Aggregicoccus sp. 17bor-14: one gene and its partner. The main gene of each other region encodes a partner of the protein of the gene in region 2 in a complex. Links are inferred from orthologs where the notes say so. Each region holds a gene or a part of one and is shown on either strand. Other genes may lie near its edges.

What was found.
Region 1: the proteins of tsaE (region 2) and tsaD are in contact, whole or in part, in a crystal structure (PDB 6N9A), measured with the Thermotoga maritima proteins. The link is inferred for Aggregicoccus sp. 17bor-14 from one-to-one orthologs. Residues at the interface, in WP_004082108.1 of Thermotoga maritima: Leu37, Gly38, Lys46, Lys57, Val59, Lys60, Ser61, Thr63, Phe64, Thr65, Leu66, Met67, Val69, Pro71, Tyr82, Arg83, Leu84, Asp86, Asp88, Phe89, Asp93, Ile128, Asp130, Glu131, Arg134; in WP_004082750.1 of Thermotoga maritima: Cys10, Asp11, Arg49, His50, Leu82, Gly84, Gly135, Gly136, Glu154, Thr155, Leu156, Asp157, Asp158, Ser159, Glu162, Asp165, Lys166, Arg169, Leu170, Tyr175, Lys213, Thr214, Leu217, Tyr218, Gln221, Arg222, Asn324.

Annotation. Positions count from the first base shown.
Region 1 is NZ_VJZZ01000009.1:243,226-246,967, reverse strand. The notes cover bases 266-3,180. They hold tsaD (tRNA (adenosine(37)-N6)-threonylcarbamoyltransferase complex transferase subunit TsaD), read right to left. Parts: upstream 2,265-3,180; coding sequence 1,266-2,264; downstream 266-1,265. Other genes in these bases: FGE12_RS18830 (response regulator), read right to left, coding at 2,290-3,180; rsmA (16S rRNA (adenine(1518)-N(6)/adenine(1519)-N(6))-dimethyltransferase RsmA), read right to left, coding at 350-1,255; FGE12_RS18845 (hypothetical protein), read left to right, coding at 266-330. Outside these bases: more of FGE12_RS18845, read left to right, coding at 7-265; more of FGE12_RS18830, read right to left, coding at 3,181-3,742.
Region 2 is NZ_VJZZ01000008.1:296,079-299,905, reverse strand. Bases 5-3,004 are described here. They hold tsaE (tRNA (adenosine(37)-N6)-threonylcarbamoyltransferase complex ATPase subunit type 1 TsaE), read left to right. Parts: upstream 5-1,258; coding sequence 1,259-1,750; downstream 1,751-3,004. Other genes in these bases: FGE12_RS17390 (M4 family metallopeptidase), read right to left, coding at 1,832-3,004; FGE12_RS17400 (NAD(P)H-hydrate dehydratase), read left to right, coding at 5-1,262. Also shown: more of FGE12_RS17400, read left to right, coding at 1-4; more of FGE12_RS17390, read right to left, coding at 3,005-3,827. UniProt on the Escherichia coli protein: Required for the formation of a threonylcarbamoyl group on adenosine at position 37 (t(6)A37) in tRNAs that read codons beginning with adenine.

The DNA.
Region 1 (3,742 bases), on a different replicon or contig from region 2:
GGGCGCATGAGCCGAGGGCAGCGGGTGAAGGCGGCGGTGGTGCACCTCCAGGAGCGCAGCGCGGAGGCACGCGTGCGCCAGGACGCGGACGGCCGCGCGGTCGGAGCGCCTGCGGGCCACGAGCCCGCCGAGCCGATCGAGGCGAGCCCCCTGTACGGCGTGGCCCTGCTCAAGGCGGCGATGGAGCTCAAGCGCCAGCCGAACCGGGAGCTGGAGGAGATCCTCTCCGGCGTGCTCGCGCGCATGCGCATCCCGGAGGACGAGTTCCGCCGCTACCTCGCCCAGAACGGCGGGCTGCTGCGCCAGGTGGCCGAGCGCAAGCGCTTCTGAGCGCTCGCGCCGCCCTGCCCTACTCCGCCGCGTCGTCGGCGTCCGGCGCTGCGCCGCCCAGCGGCGTGGTGCCGGACTCGGGCGCGAGCGTGCCCAGGGCCCGCTCGAGCGCGGCGAACTCCTCGGGCGCGAGCGTCTCGGCGCGCCGCGTGGGCTCGAGGCCCGCCTGCGCGAGCGCCTGCGGGAGCAGCTCCGGCGCGACGAGCGTGCGGTCGCTCTTGAGCGAGTTGAGCAGCGTCTTGCGCCGCTGGGCGAAGCCCGCCTTCACCACGCGGATGAAGCGCGTGTCGCTGAGCACCGGGGCGCGCGGCGCGGGCAGGCGCGTGAGCCGCAGCACCGCCGAGTCCACCTTGGGGGGCGGATGGAAGCGCGCGGCCTCCAGCGTGAGCAGGTTCTCCGCCTCGAAGTAGAGCCCGAGCAGCACGCTGAGCAGGCCGTAGTCGCGCCCGCCCGGCTTCGCCGCGAGCCGCACGACGACCTCCTTCTGCAGCGTGAACACCGCGCGCGTCACGCTGCGGCGCTGCTCGAGTACGCGAAAGAGGATGGAGCTGGTGAGGTGGTACGGGAGGTTTCCCGCCACCGCCACCTCGGGCGCGCCGGCCACCTCGGCGAAGTCCACCGTGGCGGCGTTGCCCGCCACCACCTTCACGCCGGGGATGGCCTCCTTCTCCAGCACCGCGACCATGTCCCGGTCGCGCTCCACCGCCGTCACGCGCGCGCCGGTGGCCGCGAGGAAGCGCGTGAGGTGGCCGAGCCCCGGGCCCAGCTCCACCACGGGCTCGTCCTTGCGCAGCAGGAGCGCGTCGCTGATCTGCTCGAGCGCGTCCGGGTCGCCGAGGAAGTTCTGGCCCCAGCTGTGCTTCGCCTGCAGGCCGTGGCGCTTGAGGATGTCTCGGGGGGAGTCGAAGGTGAAGCTGCGGGTCACGGGGCCTTCCTCACATGCGCCAGGCGGGGTCCGCCGCGAGGCGGAAGTCGCCGCGCAGTCCGCGCCGCCACGCCTCGTAGCCGGCGACCGCGATCATCGCGCCGTTGTCCGTGCACAGGCGCACCGGCGGGAGGAACAGCTTCAGGCCCCGCTCCTCGGCGCGCTCCTGGCACAGGCTGCGCAGCCGCGAGTTGGCCGCCACGCCGCCGCACACCACCAGCTGCGTGAGGCCGAGGCGCTTCGCCGCGAGCACGAACTTGCGGCTGAGGCTGTCCGCCACGGCCTCCTGGAAGCTCGCGCACAGGTCCGCGAGCGCCTGGCCCTGCGGCACGCCGTGCTTCTTCACGTGGTGCAGCACCGAGGTCTTCAGCCCGCTGAAGGACCAGTCGAAGTGGTCCGTCTGCGGCAGCGCGCGCGGAAAGCGGATGGCCGTGGGGTCGCCCTTCTGGGCGAGCTGATCGATGGGCAGCCCGCCCGGGTACGGCAGCCCGAGGATGCGCGCCGTCTTGTCGAAGGCCTCGCCGGCCGCGTCGTCGCGGGTGCTGCCCACCAGGCGGTAGCGCCCGTAGGCCTGCACCTCGTAGAGGCTGGTGTGGCCGCCGCTGACCACCATCCCGAGGAAGGGAGGCTCGGGCGCGTCCTCCAGGAGGCGGATGGCCAGCAGGTGGCCCTCGAGGTGGTTCGCGCCCACGAAGGGCTTGCCGGTGGCGAGGCTGAGGCTCTTGGCCACCTGCAGGCCCACCAGCAGCGCGCCGATGAGGCCGGGGCCCGAGGTGACGGCGATGAGGTCCACGTCGTCCAGGCGCTTGCCCGCGCGCGTGAGCGCCTCGTGCAGCACCGGCATCACCTGCACCACGTGGTTGCGGCTGGCGAGCTCCGGCACCACCCCACCCCAGCGCCGGTGGATGTCCACCTGGGTGGACACGACGTCGGAGAGCACGCGCCGGCCGTCCTCTACCAGCGCCGCAGCGGTCTCATCGCAGGAGGTCTCCAGGCCGAGTACGAGCACGGCCTGGGGTTAACACGCCGCCCGGCTAGTTGCCGAGTTCCTTCAGCATCGCTCGCACGTCTGCTGCCGACGAGCCTGCCGGCTCGAGGAGCAGGTACTTGCGGTAGGCCTGCGCCGCCTGCGCGTTCTGCCCGGTGAACTGCAGGCCCATGCCGAGCGCGAGCCAGGCGCGCGCGTTGCCGTCCTCGGCCTTCACCGCCTCCTGCAGCAGGCGCACCGCCTCGCGGTAGCCCGAGTTGCCGGGGTCGCTGTTGACCAGGGCGATGCCCAGGCCGGCCTTGGCATCCATCGAGTCCGGGCGCAGCGCGAGCGCCTTGCGGTAGCTCACCGCGGCGGCCCGGAAGCGCTGCCCGGCGTTCGCGGCCTGCGCGAGCTTCATCAGCTGCGGGTAGTCGGCCTCCCCGCCTGCGCGCGCGGGGGCAGCGGCAGGAGTCTCGGGCGAGGCGACGGGCTGCGTGGGCGCCGGCGCGGTCACCGTGGGCGCCGCGGTGGGCTGCTGCGCCGCTGCACTCGGCGCAGGGGCAGCGGGGGCCGCCGTCGCGGGCGCGGGAGCAGCAGCGACTGCGGGCGCGGTGGCCTCGGGCGCGGCCGCCTGGGGCGCCGTGGCCGGAGGCGGGGCGACCGCCGCAGGCGCCGCCGCGGAGGGCGCCGGCGCCTGGACCTCGGGCGCGGGCGCAGGCGAGGCCGGCCGGCGCACGCCCCACACGACGGCGGCACCGAGCAGCAGCGCGCCGACGGCGAGCCCCACGAAGAGGCCGGTGCGGGAGGGAGGCTCCGCGCTCACGGCGAAGCTCTTCATCGGCGCGGCGGCGGCCACCGGCGTGCCCTGCGCGGGCGTGCCGTGGCCCGGATGGGGCGGGAGCGCGAGCGGGGGCTTGGCAGCCACCGGCTCGGGCGCGGGCACGGGCGCAGCCACGGGCTCGGGCGGCGGAAGCGGCTTCGGCGCGTCGATGGCGGCGCCCCCGAACACGGGCGGGCGCGACGCGGCAGCGGGCTCCACGGAAGCCGGAGCGGCGGCCACGGGAGCGGGAGCGGGAGCGACCGGCGCGGGTGCTGCGGCCACGGGCGTCTCAGACGTCACGCGCGGCGCGGCGGGGGTGGACTGGGAGACCGAGGGCGACCACGACGGCGAGGGGCCCCAGGTGCTCGCGGCGCCCAGGCCATCGGTGTCCACGTGGCTCCAGTCGAGCAGGAGGCTGCGATGCTCCCGGGCCTGCTGGCCGTGCGCGGGCGGCGGCGCGACGAGGAACGCGGAGGCGTCCTCGTCCACGTCCGGCAGCGCCGAGAGCTCCGGGGCGATCTCTGGCAGCTCGGCGGTCGCGGCGCCCTTTGCACTGCGGCGCGGCTGCGCCTCGAAGGCATCCGGTGCGGGCTCGGCACGCTTGGGGCGCGGCGCGAAGAGCACCACGTTCGCGGGCGGCGACGCAGGGGGCGCGGCGGCGGCCGGCGCAGGCAGCGGCACGGCCTGCTCGTCCGGC
Region 2 (3,827 bases):
AGGCCGCGCGCAACCTCGAGGTGCTCGAGGGCGCCGGGGGCGAGGCGCTCGCGCTCGAGGCGCTCGCGCCGCTCCGCGAGGGGGACGTCGCGGTGGACGCGCTGCTGGGCACGGGCTTGAGCCGCGCTCCGGAGGGCCCCTTCGCCGAGGCCATCCGCTGGCTCGAGCGCCAGCGCGAGGCCGGGGCGAAGGTGGTCAGCGCGGACCTGCCCAGCGGGCTGCACAGCGACTCGGGCCAGGCCTTCGAGCCCTGCGTGCAGGCGGACCTCACGGTGGCCTTCGGCGCCGCGAAGCTGGGACAGGTGCTGCAGCCGGGGGCAGCGCGCTCCGGCGAGCTCTCGGTCGCGGACATCGGGCTGCCCGCGGGCGTGCTCGAGCGCCTCGCCGGAGAGAGCGCGCACCTGGTGGAGGCCGCGGACGTGCTCGCGGCCTTCCCGGCGCGCGAGGCGGACACGCACAAGGGCACCTTCGGCCACGTGCTGGTGGTGGCGGGCAGCCGGGGCAAGTCGGGGGCTGCCGCGCTCTCGGGCCAGGGGGCGCTGCGCGGGGGCGCGGGCCTCGTCACCGTGGCCACGCCGGCGGACGCGCTGGACGCGGTGCTCGCGCACGCGCCCGAGCTGATGGGCGTGCCGCTGCCGGCGGGGGCGGCGCTGGGGCCCGAGCACCTGGACGCGCTGCTCGCGGCGGCCGAGGGCAAGGATGCGCTGGTGCTGGGGCCGGGCTTACCGCGCGGGCCCGGGACCGCGGCGCTGCTCGGCGAGCTGCTCTCGCGCGTGGAGGCGCCCGCGCTGCTGGATGCAGACGCGCTCAACGCCGTCTCCGAGGATCTCTCCGTGCTCGCGCGCGCGAAGGGGCCGCTGGTGCTCACCCCGCACCCGGGCGAGATGGCGCGCCTGTGTGGGCAGCCCACGAAGCAGGTGCAGGCGGCGCGCGTGCAGGTGGCGCGGGACTTCGCGCGCGCGCACGGCGTCACCCTGGTGCTCAAGGGCTCGCGCACCCTCACCGCGCTCGCGGACGGGCGCGTGTACGTGAACCCCACCGGCAACGCCGGCATGGCCACCGGCGGGGCAGGGGACGTGCTCTCGGGCCTCACCGGCGCGCTGCTCGCGCAGGGGCTCGAGCCCGCGGTCGCCGCGTGGGCCGCGGTGTACGCGCACGGGGCCGCGGGAGACCTCGCGGCTCGACGCCGGGGACAGGCGGGGCTGCTCGCGCGCGACCTGCTCGAGGGGCTGTGCGAGCTCTGGGTGGGGTGGCAGCGATGACGCTCCCCACGCGCTCGCGCACACTCGTCTCGGGCTCTCCCGAGCAGACGCACGCGCTCGGCGTGCGGCTCGGGCGCCTGCTGCAGCCGGGCGACTTCGTGGGGCTGGTGGGGGACCTGGGCGCGGGCAAGACGCACTTCGTGCGCGGAGTGGCGGAGGGCGCGGAGGTGGACCGCTCCGAGGTCGCGAGCCCCACCTTCGCCATCGTGTATCCGTACCGGGGCCGCGTGCCGCTCTACCACGCGGACCTCTACCGGCTCGCGGACGCGGACGAGCTCTACGCCACGGGCTTCCACGACCTGGTGGGCGCGGACGGCGCGGTGCTGGTGGAGTGGCTGGACCGCGTGCCCGAGGCCGCGCCCCGCGAGCACCTGCGCCTCACCTTGAGCGCGGACCGCGAGGACCCGGAGGAGCGCAGCCTCCAGGCCGACGCGGTGGGCGCGCGCGCCGTGGCGCTGCTCGAGGCGTGGCTGCCCGCGCAGGGCTGAGGTTGTCGCCGGCGAAAAACGAGCGGCGCCCGGGGCCACGAGGGCCACCGGGCGCCGCAGGACTTCAGGTCACGGACCGGGCTAGTAGGTGCCGGACAGCGTCACGCCCGAGTACGCGCTGTACGCGTTGAGCATGATGTACCAGTCGCCGGCGGCCGGAGCGCTGATGGTGCAGGTCTCCGCGTTGCCGGTGAGGTACGGGCGGCAGTTGTAGGTGGTCGTGGTGGGCTTCGCGCCGGAGCGGACGTAGAGGTCCGCGTCGCCCGTGCCACCGCTGATCTTCACGGTGAGCGAGGGACGGCCCGACGGCACCGAGATCTTCCAGTACTGCGAAGAGCCGGTCGCGCCGGAGATGTTCGACACGGGCACGCCGTTGGTCAGCACCGGCGTGGTGTCGGTGCCGCCGCCCGCGGTGTACGAGCCCACGATGCTCACGCCGGAGAAGGCCGAGTAGGCGTTGAGCATGATGTAGTAGGTGCCCGCGCTGGGCGCCGCGAAGGTGCAGGTCTCGGCGTTGCCGGTGAGGTACGGGCGGCAGTCGTAGGTGGTGGTGGTGGGCTGCGAGCCGAAGCGCACGTACATGTCCGCGTCACCCGTGCCGCCGCTGATCTTGATGCTCAGGTTGGTGGCGCCCGCCGGGACGGCCAGCGTGTAGTAGACGTTCGCGCCAGTCGCGGCGCTCTGGCCCGTGAGGGTCACGCCGTTGCTCAGCGCGGTGGAGCCGGTCGGAGGAGGCGGGGTGGTGCCGCCGGGCACGCCCACCGCGTCCCAGGCCTGGGTGACGGAGGCCGCCACGGTGCTCCCGTAGAGGTCGGTCGCCGCCTGCACGGTGGCGTTGCGCGCGCCCTGGAAGTTGGTGGACGCGGTCATGTAGTTGGCGTTGGCGCGGTAGAAGATGGCGCCGGCCTTCTGCGTACCGATGCCCGTCACGTTGACGGTGGTCTTGGCGCGCGGGTGCGTGCCGCCCGTGGACAGCAGCTTGAACGCGAGGTTCGCGATGCCCGAGTTCGAGTGCACGCCGCCGTTGTCGGAGGTGCCCGTGTAGCGCTCGGGGTAGTAGTCCTTCGAGGAGCCGTCCTGGGTGGGGTTCGCCATGTAGCGCAGCGCGTCGCCCGCGGTGCCCGGCGTCCAGATGTCCTCGCCGATCTTGAAGACGTCCGCGTCGGTCGCCCAGGTGCGGGTCCAGCTCTCGCAGTAGGCGGCGAAGATGTCGCTCATGCCCTCGTTGAGCGCGCCGGACTCGCCCGAGTAGGTGAGGTTGGACTCGTTCTCGGTCACCGCGTGGGTGAGCTCGTGCACGGTCACGTCCAGGTCGCGGCCCAGCGGACCGGACTGCACGCCGTCGCCGTCGCCGTACACCATCTGGGTGCCGTCCCAGTAGGCGTTGACGTAGTTGGTGCTGTAGTGCACCGAGCTCTTGAGCTGCGCGCCGGCGCCGTTGATGGAGTCGCGGCCGAAGTTCGCGCTGTAGCAGTTGTAGGTGGTGCCGAGGTGATCGTAGTTCTGGTCGATCGTCGCATCACCCGTGGTGGCCCCACCCTCGCTGCGGCGCAGCGTGCCCGGCAGGGTGCTGCCGTTGTTCGCCGAGTACACGACGCGGTTGAGCGCGCTGTGGATCTGCGGCTGGCGCTCGAGGAGGCTGCCGTCCTGCGCGCTCACGTAGACGAGGTCGCGCACGGGGGTGCCATCGGCGCGGGCGCCGGTGACGGTCACCTGGTACGCGAGCGACATCGCGCCGGTGTCGGACTTGAGGAAGTACACGAGCCGGCCGCTGCTCGCGGCAGCGCCCTGCACCTCGTCCGAGGCGCGGGTGGCCGCGACGCTCGCCGCCTCGGCGGCGATGCGCGGGGTGGCGGAGAGGCTCACGCCGTCGCGCGCGGTGCCGTTGACCGCATAGATGGTGCCCTCCTTGTTCACGTGGACGATGAGCTCACCGCCCACCACCGGCAGGCCGTTCTTGGTCTGCTGGTAGCGCAGGTGGGTGAAGTCCAGCTCGTCCTGCTGCACGCCGCGAACCACCAGGTCCTCGGCGCGCAGGCGGAACACCGGCGCGATGCGCTGCAGCGAGGTGCCCACG